One region of the Bradyrhizobium sp. BR 1433 genome, then DNA from elsewhere that is predicted to be linked to it. Evidence: riboswitches for the same ligand, from Rfam matches in the RefSeq annotation. Region 1 holds a riboswitch; the other holds the start of a gene.

The links. A riboswitch is a leader RNA that binds a small molecule or an ion and turns the genes downstream of it on or off. The one in region 1 is predicted to bind S-adenosylmethionine.
Region 2: another riboswitch for S-adenosylmethionine. It lies ahead of metX (homoserine O-acetyltransferase MetX); the one in region 1 lies ahead of ACSKB9_RS27705 (O-succinylhomoserine sulfhydrylase).

The regions. Positions count from the first base shown of each region.
Region 1 covers NZ_JBPUGG010000001.1:5,765,348-5,771,005, reverse strand. The annotation lists gene ACSKB9_RS27720 (MATE family efflux transporter) at 1-851, opposite strand, end outside; gene ACSKB9_RS27715 (hypothetical protein) at 981-2,030, opposite strand; partial or broken gene ACSKB9_RS27710 (2'-deoxycytidine 5'-triphosphate deaminase) at 2,194-3,251, opposite strand; SAM riboswitch at 3,434-3,513, shown strand; gene ACSKB9_RS27705 (O-succinylhomoserine sulfhydrylase) at 3,589-4,782, shown strand; gene ACSKB9_RS27700 (SDR family NAD(P)-dependent oxidoreductase) at 4,834-5,607, opposite strand.
Region 2 covers NZ_JBPUGG010000001.1:4,062,077-4,067,734, forward strand. The annotation lists gene ACSKB9_RS19825 (alpha/beta fold hydrolase) at 1-15, shown strand, start outside; gene metW (methionine biosynthesis protein MetW) at 107-772, opposite strand; partial or broken gene metX (homoserine O-acetyltransferase MetX) at 769-1,975, opposite strand; SAM riboswitch at 2,060-2,139, opposite strand; partial or broken gene ACSKB9_RS19840 (chorismate mutase) at 2,314-3,162, shown strand; gene hisC (histidinol-phosphate transaminase) at 3,262-4,359, shown strand; gene ACSKB9_RS19850 (prephenate/arogenate dehydrogenase family protein) at 4,364-5,296, shown strand; gene ACSKB9_RS19855 (VOC family protein) at 5,611-5,658, shown strand, end outside.

The DNA of each region.
Region 1 (5,658 bases):
GAGATCGTCAGAACCGATTGCAGCGGCGAGAAGCAGGACACTGCGCCGACCTTGAGGATGTCGATGAACATCGCCCACTGCACGCGCAGCCCCTTGAGTTTCGGCTTCACGCGGGCGCGGCCCGAGAACAGATACCAGCCCATCACGCTGATGCTGATCGAATAGGCGATCAGCGACCCCGCGGCGACGCCGCGCATGCCGAATTGCGGCACCGGCCCGAGGCCGAGCCCGAGCGTGCCGCCGAGAATGATCTGCCACACCGCCGAGGACAGGATCATGGTCGACGGGAGCTTCATGTTGCCGGTGCCGCGCAGGATGCCGGCCATGGTGTTCATCAGCCAGGGCAGGATCGCGCCGCCGAAGAACACCTGCGAATAGGCGATCGCCTGCGCCAGCACATTGCCCCGGCCGCCGAGCAGTTCGAGCAGGCGCGGGCCGAAGATCAGCATGCCCAGCATGAACGTCAAACCAAAGGTCAGGCCGATCAGCAGCGCATGCATCGCCAGCGTCGAGGCGCGCTCGATCTCGCCGGCGCCGAGCGCACGCGCGATCGCGGATGCGACGCCGCCGCCCATCGCGCCGCCGGACATCGTCATGGTCAGGATCACGCAGGGAAACACCAACGCCATCGCCGCGAGCGACTCGACGCCGAGCCGGCCGATATAGGAGGTCTCCGCGATCACCACGCAGGTGCCGGCCGAGAGCGCGATCACGTTCGGCCAGGCGAGCCACAGAAGCGTGCGCAGGATCGGCCCGTCGAGCAGCGCATTGCGCGCTGGCTTGGTCACCGGCGGCGGCAGCGGCCGCTCTTGTTCGTCGACAGGTATTTCGGCGAGGCCGAGATCGGACATTTCTACTCCCACGCGCGATCTGGGGAGCCGCGCCATGGTGTTTCCCTACCATGGCAGCAGCGGATTCCACGTGCGCGGGGCGCAAGGGGGGCCTGCGCGATTGCAGGTGAACCCGGATGAACCTTGGCGCTAGCCGATCGACCAGACGAACGGCGCGCCGGCGGTGCTGTTCGGCTTCAGATGCACCGGAATATGCCGCCCGCAGCCGGCGGCCAGCCCCTCGAACAGGCCGGTCAGCACGCTGGCGCAGGCCGGATGATAGTCGGCGACATCGGCCATCAGCTTCCAGCCCTGCTGGCGGAATTCGAACTGGCCCTCGGATTCGCTGACGTCAGCGATATCGTCCTGCGACTCGAAGAGAGTGCGCAGGAATGCGGCAAATTCCGTGGCACGGCCACGGCGGCCGCCGAGCGCCTGCGCGACCTCGTCGTAATACTGCATGCCGATCAGCTTGCCGGTGAGATGCAGCAGGTAGCTCGCATCCTCCGGGCCGAACACCTGCACGATGACCGGCGCGGCCGTCTTCACATATTCCATCGCGTAGTTGCGATAGGCCTTTTCCAGCCGCGGCTTCGGCCAGCTGTCGACCGGCAGCGCCGGCGCGGTGTTCGGATCGAATGGCGGCGCCTCGAGATGGCGCGCGAACACCAGGCGCTGGTCGAGCTCGAGCGGATGATCGTACTCGCAGTAATAGCCTTCGAGGCCGTCCTGGCCGTCGACACTCTGCTTGGTGCAGACGAAGCCGAGCCGCAAGTCCCCGAGCGCGACACCGTTGTTGGCGTGCCAGCCGCGCAGCATCGCGCGCGAGACCTCGCCGGGCACGCCGCAGATCGCCGTGCCCTTCCAGATCCAGCGCGGCGGCGGATAGCGGATCCAGGCCTTGCGGTCGGTCTCATACATGTATTCGACATGCACGCCGCCGATCCAGTTGGAGAGGTAATGATATTGCGCGGCCGCGACCGCCGGCGGCAGGCCGTCGAGGCCGAGCTTCTTCAAGCCGGGGAGAAAGCGTTCCTGCTGCTGGCGGCGAAACACGCGGAAGACGAACTCGGCGGCATCAGCCGTGCCGCGCCGCGTGACGACGGTGAGGATCAGGCCGGTGAAGAAGGCGTGATAGAGATCGGCGACACTGCGCCACTTCCGCCACTGCGTTTCGCGCGCGTCCTGCTCTCCGGTCATGTCTGCTCCCGCTGTTCTTGTTGGCGAGATAAAGCCTCGCGCGCGCAATCGTAGCCCGGATGGAGCGAAGCGCAATCCGGGGCAGCTCATTGCGCGTATGCAGCGTCCCGGATTTCGCTAGCGCTTCATCCGGGCTACGGAATTAAGCGCGCGCGAAACGGAATTACACGCGAAAATGCTTGGAGAGCTTCAGGCCCTGCGCCTGATAGTTCGAGCCGATGCGCTGGCCGTAGAGCGCATCGGGACGCTCCAGCATCCGCTCATAGACGAGACGGCCGACGATCTGGCCATGCTCGAGGATGAACGGCACCTCGCGCGAGCGCACCTCCAGCACGGCGCGCGCGCCCTTGCCGCCGGCGCCGGCATAGCCGAAACCAGGATCGAAGAAGCCGGCATAGTGGACGCGGAATTCGCCGACCAGCGGATCGAACGGCACCATCTCCGCAGCGTAGTCCGGCGGCACCTGCACCGCCTCTTTCGACGCCAGGATGTAGAACTCGCCGGGATCGAGAATGAGACTGCCGTCGGCCGGGCCTTGATCGGCTCCCAGAAGTCGTCGACGGCATAGCCGCCGCGGCGATCGACATCGACCACGCCGGTGTGGCGCTTGGCGCGGTACCCGACAAAGCCGCCCGAGCTCTCGCCGGAAAGATCGACGGAAAGCGCAACGCCATCGGAGAGATCGGCATCGTCGATATCGACCAGCCGCTCGGCGGCATGCAGCGCATCGAGCTCGTCGGCGGTCAACGTGGCCTCGCCGATCCGGAAGCGGACCTGGCTGAGCCGCGAACCCTCGCGCAGCAGCACGGGAAACGTCTTCGGGCTGATCTCGGCATAGAGCGGGCCGTGATAGCCGGCGCCGATCATGTCGAAGCGGCGGGTGCCGTCGGCGATCACACGGGTGAAGACGTCGAGCCGTCCGGTCGAGCTCTTCGGGTTGGCCGCGGCCACGATCTCCGGCGGCAGCGCCAGGCTCTCCAACAGCGGCACGATGTAGACGCAGTTGGTCTCCAGCACCGCGCCGTCGGACAGATCGATCTCGTGCAGCTTCAGCTCGTCGATCCGCTCGGCGACGGTGGCATCGGGTCCCGGCAGGAAGCTGGCACGGACCCGGTAGGCAATGTCACCGAGGCGCAGATCGAGGCTGGCCGGCTGGATCTGGCTCTCGACGAAGTCATAGGCGGGCAGAATGAGGCCGGCCTCCGCCATCTCCGCGATCATGCGGTCGGGCAGGATTCCGTTGGATTCATCTTCCAGCGTGAACGACACGATGCGGTCCCTCGGCGATCCCTCGAGATGGCCCAAAAATCATACTCCAGGCGGCCATCAAGCCCCAAAATATGGGCTTTTACGGGTTATCCGATGACCGTCTTGACGGAAAGGGCGCGAGGGAATATCAGCTGCACTTATCCCGTGGTGATTTGAGCCGGCCGGCTTGCAGCCACGTTAAATAAGTCGCTAAACAGGCCGGGGACAGTGTGATCCCGGCTTGTGGAGGTTGCTCTAGGCCGGTTTTTTGTGGCCATTCTCCAGGGGAAATGGCCACCTCGGAGGTCACATGTCTGAATCTGAAACCACGGCCCGCTTTCGTCCCGAAACCCGCCTCGTCCATGGCGGCACGCTGCGCTCGCAATTCGGGGAGACGTCGGAAGGGCTGTTTCTCACCCAGGGCTACGTCTACGACACCGCCGAGCAATGCGAGGCGCGCTTCAAGGGCCAGGACCCCGGCTTCATCTATTCGCGCTATTCCAACCCGACCATTGCGATGTTCGAGCGCCGCATGATCGAGCTCGAGGGCGCGGAAGCCGCGCGCTCGACCGCGACCGGCATGGCCGCGGTGACCACCGCGATCCTCGCCCCGCTGAAGGCCGGCGATCATGTGGTGGCCTCGAAGGCCCTGTTCGGCTCCTGCCTCTACGTGGTGCAGGACCTGTTGCCGCGCTACGGCATCGAGACGACGCTGGTGGACGGCCTCGACCTCGATCAATGGCAGCGCGCGTTGCGGCCGAACACCAAGACCTTCTTCCTGGAGAGCCCGACCAATCCGACGCTCGACGTGCTCGACATCGGTGCGATCGCCAGGATCGCGCATAGCGGCGGCGCCCGGCTGATCGTCGACAATGTGTTCGCGACGCCGATCTGGCAGAGCCCGCTGTCGCTCGGCGCCGACGTCGTGGTCTATTCCGCGACCAAGCATATCGACGGCCAGGGCCGCTGCCTCGGCGGCGTCATCCTGTCGTCGGAAGCCTTCATCGCCGAGCACATCCACAATTTCATGCGCCAGACCGGGCCGTCGCTGTCGCCGTTCAACGCTTGGGTGCTGCTGAAGGGGCTGGAGACGCTCGGCGTCCGCGTCCGTGCCCAGACCGAGAACGCGGCGAAGATCGCCGAGGCGCTGGCCAAGCATCCGAAGATCACGCGGCTGGTCTATCCGGGCCGCCCCGACCATCCGCAGGCCGAGACGGTGAAGAAGCAGATGGGCGCCGGCTCGACACTGGTCGGCTTCGAGGTGAAGGACGGCAAGGCTGGCGCCTTCCGCTGCCTCAACGCGCTGAAGATCTCGCGCATCTCCAACAATCTCGGCGACGCCAAGAGCCTCGTCACGCATCCCGCGACCACGACGCATCAGCGCCTGGCGCCGGAGGCCCGCGCCGAACTTGGTATCAGCGAAGGTTTCATTCGCTTCTCGGCCGGGCTCGAGCATCCCGACGACCTGATCGAGGATTTCGAGCGGGCGCTGGAGCAAGTCTGAAGCAACGCGTCGTGGCCGGGCTTGCCCGGCCACGACGGCTTCTCTTGAAGATTAAGTCGCAGCCGTCGTGACGCCGCCGTCGACCACGATGGTCTGGCCGGTCATGAAGGTCGACGCGTCGGAAGCGAGATAGGCCACAGCGCCTGCGATCTCGTCGGGCTCGCCGATGCGGCGGAGCGGCGTCGATGCGGTGCGGCGCTTCAGATTGTCCGGGTCCTCCCACAGCGCGCGGGCGAAATCGGTCTTCACCAGGCCCGGCGCCACGCAATTGACGCGCACGCCCTTCGGGCCCCACTCGCCGGCGAGGCTGCGGCACAGTGCGAAGTCGGCGGCCTTGGAGATGCCGTAGGCGCCGATCACCGTAGAACCCCGAAGTCCGCCGATCGAGGAGATGATCACGACCGAACCCTTGCCGCGTTCGGCCATCTGCGGGATCGCCAGCGCGGACAGCCAGATGTTGCTCTTGACGTTCGAGCCCATGATCTTGTCGAACGCCTCGTCGGTGATGTCGAGCAGCGGGCCGTAATACGGGTTCACCGCGGCGTTGCACACCAGGATGTCGATCTTGCCGTAATGCTTGATCGTCCCCGAGACCAGCGCCTCGACCTCGCTGCGGCGCGCGATGTTGCAGGGGATGACGAGCGCATCGCCGCCCGCGTTCTTGATGCCGTCGGCGACTTCCTGGCAGGCATCCGCCTTGCGCGAGGAGATCACGACCTTGGCGCCGAGTTTTGCCAGAAGCTCCGCCGAGGAGCGGCCGATGCCGCGGCTCGAGCCGGTGATGACCGCAACCTGGCCGGTGAGATCGAACGGGGTGTTTTTCAATTGACGTGCTCCCTTGTGTTCTTGTTCCCGTCATGGCCGGGCTTGTCCCGG
Region 2 (5,658 bases), 1.7 Mb from region 1:
GCGGCGCCGGTGTAGTCCTGTCATTCCGGGGCGATGCGCAGCATCGAACCCGGAATCTCGAGATTCCGGGTTCACGCTTCGCGTGCCCCGGAATGACGCCATGACGTCACTTCCCCTGCCCACCCCGGCTGAGCAGGAACACGCCCTGCTCGCCGAACATGTTCCACACCCACCACGGCAGGTTGAGCGGCACCGGACGGCCGTAGAGATCGAGCGCCACCGCGCGCTCCATCTTGACGTTGATCTCCTCGCAGAGCTGCACGAAATCCTTGATGGTGCAGAAGTGGATGTTCGAGGTGTCGTACCAGCTCGCCGGCAAATTCTCGGTGCGCGGCATGTGGCCGCCGATCAGAAGCTGCAGCCGCATCTTCCAGAACCCGAAATTCGGGAACGAGACGATGGCGCGCTGGCCAATCCGCAGCAGATTCTCCAGCACCACCTTGGGCTGCCGCGTCGCCTGCAAGGTCTGCGACAGGATCACGTAGTCGAACGCATCGTCGGGATAGTTGACGAGATCGGTGTCGGCATCGCCCTGCACCACGGCGAGCCCCTTGGCGACGCAGCCATTGACGCCCTCGCGTGACAGCTCAATTCCGCGGCCGTCGATGCCGCGGCTTTCCAAGAGCTGCAACAGCTCGCCATCGCCGCAGCCGACATCGAGCACGCGCGAGCCCGGCCGCACCATGTCGGCGACCAGCAGATGATCGGTGCGATGGCCGCCGGTCCGCTCCGGCGCGATGCCCGGCAAGGGCAATGTCTGCTGCATGCTCATGACTGGCCGCCGTCCTTCAGTCCGCGCGCCTTGGCTGCGGCCGGCAGGAAGGCACGGGAGATCTCGAGGAATTCGGGCACGTCGAGCAGGAAGGCATCGTGCCCCTTGTCGGTCTCGATCTCGGCGAACGACACCCGCGCGCTCGACGCGTTCAGCGCATGCACCAGCGCGCGCGATTCCGAGGTCGGAAACAGCCAGTCGCTGGTGAACGACACCACGCAGAACCGCGTTTGGATGCCGGTGAACGCCTTCGCCAGCACGCCGTTGTGGTCGGCGGCGATGTCGAAATAGTCCATCGCGCGGGTCAGATCAGAGATCGGAGTTGGCATCGAAGCGCTCGACAAAGGACGAGCCCTGGTAGCGCAGATAGCTCTCGACCTGGAAATCCGCATCGAACGAGAAGGTCGGCAGCTCGCGGTCCTGCATCCGCCGTCCGAACTTGCGGTGCAGCGCGGCGTCCGAGAGATAGGTGATGTGCGCGGCCATCCGCGCCACCGCCAATCCGCGGTGCGGATGGGTGTCCTCGTCGACATAGCGGCCGCCGCGCCAGTCCGGATCGGCCATCACGGCCTGGCGGCCGAGCTCGTGGAACGCGATGTTCTGCGCCGAGTGGCGCGTCGAGCAGGCGATCGCGAGCGTCGAGAACACGCGCTCCGGATAGGCCGCGGTCCATTGCAGGACCTGCATGCCGCCCATCGAGCCGCCGACCACGCAGAACAGCGTCGTGATGCCGAGACGATCGATCAGCATCGCCTGCGCACGCACCATGTCGGGGATGGTGATGATCGGGAAATCGAGTCCCCACACCTTGCCGGTCGCGGGGTTCAACGACGCAGGGCCGGTCGAGCCCATGCAGCCGCCGATCACATTGGAGCAGATGATGAAGTACTTGTCGGGATCGATCGGCCGGCCGATGCCGACCATGGTCTCCCACCAGCCGGGCTTGCCAGTGACGGGATGGATGTTGTTGACATGCTGATCGCCGGTCAGCGCGTGGCAGACCAGGATCGCGTTGGAGCGGTCGGCATTGAGCTCGCCATAGGTCTGGTAGGCGATCTGGAATGGTGCGAGATCGACGCCGCAATCGAGCTTGAGCGGCTGGTCCATCCCGAACTTCGCCACCAATGACGACGGATGGTCGGCCTCATGGGCGCGATCATCGCTCGGGGTTTGTGGGCTCGGTATCGGACGCACGTTGCTCATCTAGGCGACCCTGCCTCCGCGCGGGAGGCTCGACGGACCTCAGGCCAATAAAAAACCCGGCCTGAACAAAGGTTCGGCCGGGAGCTGATAAGGTCCCCGGCCTGTTTAGCGAGTTGTTTAACGTGGCTGCAAGCCGGCCGGCTCAAATGACCACGGGACGCAGGGAACGTAGTCCCCATGCCCCCCGCCGTCAAGACAGCCCCGTCCACGGCCGATTGGTTAACCGAATGCGCAAGGCACGCCTGCGACGTTTCTCTTTGCTTTCGCTGCCCGTCTTTCCTAATCAGGGACCCTGTCCGATGCGGCAACGGGCCGCCCTGACGACAAGGTTTGAGAGCATGTCCAACCCACCCCCGTCGCCGCCCTCGCTGCAGGATCTGCGCAAGGAGATCGATGCGATCGACGAGCAGGTACACCGCCTGTTGATGGCGCGCGGCGACATCATCGACCGCCTGATCCAGGTCGAGAGACCCAGGAGGTCGGCTCGGCATTCCGCCCGGCACGCGAGGCCAGCATGATGCGCGAGCTGGTGCGGCGTCATCGCGGCATCCTGCCGCTCGACACCATCGAGAGCATCTGGCGCGTCATCATCTCGACCTTCACCTATGTGCAGGCGCCGTTCGCGGTGCATGCCGATGTTTCGGTCGGCAAGTCGGCCATGCGCGAACTCGGCGCGGTTTCACTTCGGCTTCGTGGTGCCTTACGTGTCGCATTTCAGCGCACAGGCCGCGGTCGAGGCGGTGGCGAAGTCGAAGGGCGACCTCGCGCTGGTCTCCGCGATCGCAAGCCGTACGGCGTGGTGGAATGCGCTCGAGGCCAGTGGCGCGCCGAAGATCATCGCGCGGCTGCCGTTCCTCGAACGCGCCGACCATCCCGCCGCGCTGCCGGTGTTCGTGATCTCGCGGGTCGCCGACGACGCCATGGTCACCGAAGTGCAGACCTGGAGCGTGCGCGTCTCCGGCTGGAACGCCGATGTCGCCCGGGCGCTTGCGCCGCTCGCCGAGATCGTCGCGGTCCCCGACACCGCTTTCGACGGCGCGGCGCTCCTGGTCTCGGTCACCGGACACGATTTCGAGGCCATCAAGCTCGCCCTGATCAAGGCCGGCGCCTCGGTCCGCTCGTCGGCCCTCGTCGGCAGCCACGCAACGCGCTATACGGTGCCCTCTAACGGATCGGCCAGGACCTGAAGTAAGAGCCAGCCGCCCGTCCAGGCTTTTGTTTTGACGCGTTTTCTTCACGCGAACCGGTATCCACTTCGCTCGAAAACGCTCTGTTCGGAGTTGATGATGTCCCGCCCCGTGCCGAACCCCGGCATCCTCGATATTGCGCCCTACACGCCCGGCAAGAGCCCGGTGCCGGAACCGGGCCGCAAAGTGTTCAAGCTGTCCGCCAACGAGACGCCGTTCGGGCCGTCTCCGAAGGCGATCGCGGCCTACAAGGCGGCGGCTGACCATCTCGAGGACTATCCGGAAGGCACCTCGCGCGTGCTGCGCGAGGCGATCGGCCGCGCCTACGGGCTCGATCCCGACCGCATCATCTGCGGCGCCGGCTCCGACGAAATCCTCAACCTGCTGGCGCACACCTATCTCGCGCCCGGCGACGAGGCGATCTCGACCACCCACGGCTTCCTGGTTTACCCGATCGCCACCATGGCGAACGGCGCCAGGAACGTGATCGCGGCCGAGACCAATTTCACGGCCGACGTCGACGCCATACTCAAGGTGGTGACGCCGCGCACGAAACTGGTCTGGCTCGCCAACCCGAACAATCCGACCGGCACCTACATCCCGTTCGACGAGGTCAAGCGGCTGCGCGCCGCGCTGCCGTCGCATGTGCTGCTGGTGCTCGACGCCGCCTATGCCGACTACGTCTCGCGCAACGACTACGAGCTCGGCATCGAGCTGGTCGCGACCACGGACAACACGGTGGTGACGCACACCTTCTCGAAGATCCACGGCCTTGCGGCGCTGCGGATCGGCTGGATGTTCGGGCCGGCGCATATCGTCGATGCCTGCAACCGTATCCGCGGTCCGTTCAACGTCACGACGCCGGCGATGCTGGCGGCGGTGGCGGCGATCGAGGACTCGGCGCATGTGCAGATGTCGCGAACCCACACCGAACAATGGCGCAACTGGCTGACCGAGGAGATCGGCAAGCTCGGGCTGAAGGTGACGCCGAGCGTCGCCAATTTCGTGCTGATCCATTTCCCGACCGACAAGGGCAAGACCGCGGCGGAAGCCGACGCCTATCTCACACGGCGCGGCCTCGTGCTGCGCGCACTCAACAATTACAAGCTGCCGCATGCGCTGCGCATGACCATTGGCACCGAGGAGGCCAACCGCCTCGTGGTCGAGGGGCTGCGCGACTTCCTGGCCGGAAAGTGACATCGTGACCACCGCCCCGCTCTTCCAACGCATCGCGCTGATCGGCTTCGGCCTGATCGGCGGCTCGATCGCGCGCGGCGCGCGCGCGCAAGGGCTGGTCGGCGAGATCGTGACCACCGCGCGCTCGGAGAAGACGCGTGCGCGCGTCGCCGAACTCGGCATCGTTGATCGCGTCGTCGAGACCAACATCGAGGCGGTGAAGGATGCCGACCTCGTCATCCTCTGCATCCCGGTCGGCGCCTGCGGCCCGGTCGCCGCTGAGATCGCGCCGCATCTGAAGCCCGGCGCGATCATCTCCGACGTCGGCTCGGTGAAGGGCGCCGTCGTCAAGGACATGGCGCCGCATCTGCCTGACGGCGTCCACTTTGTCCCGGCGCATCCGGTGGCCGGCACCGAGCATTCGGGGCCGGATTCCGGCTTCGCCGAGCTGTTCATCAACCGCTGGTGCATCCTCACCCCGCCCGAAGGCACCGATCCCGCGGCGACCGACCGATTGCGAACGTTCTGGGCCGCGCTCGGCGCCAAGGTCGAGATCATGACGCCCGACCATCATGACCTCGTGCTCGCGATCACCAGCCATCTGCCGCATCTGATCGCCTACACCATCGTCGGCACCGCCGACGAGCTGGCGCAGGTGACGGAATCCGAGGTCATCAAATTCTCCGCCGGCAGCTTCCGCGACTTCACCCGCATCGCGGCCTCGGACCCGACGATGTGGCGCGACGTATTCCTCGCCAACAAGGACGCCGTGCTCGAGATGCTCGGCACCTTCAACGAGGATCTGTCGAAGCTGACCCGCGCGATCCGGCGCGGCGACGGCGAAGCGCTGTTCGACCACTTCACCCGCACCCGTGCCATCCGCCGCGGCATCGTCGAGACCGGCCAGGACTCCGCCGCACCCGACTTCGGCCGGCCGCATGCGAATTTGAAGACGTAAGCGGGACGACTTCTCTCCATTCGTCGTCCCGGCGAAAGCCGGACCCATACTCCGCGGCGGGTGTGGTTGACGGGACTCGTCGTCCCAGCATCGCGCAACAATGACCAGCTGTGGTTATGGGTCCGGCTTTCGCCGGGACGACACCGAGTGTGTTGCGCTGCTTGTGGGTCACACGTCCGCATTCTCGCGACATGAATCGCTGATTGCCCGTCGGATTGTGTCGCCGCAGGGCCGACCCACCTACCGGCGGACGGAGCGAGCTGATAGCCTCCAGCAGGAAAGCCGGCGCGGCGCTGATGACAGGGAGCGATCAGATGATACTCAGTCCGGATCATGTGACTATCGCAGTGGCAGATGCCGGC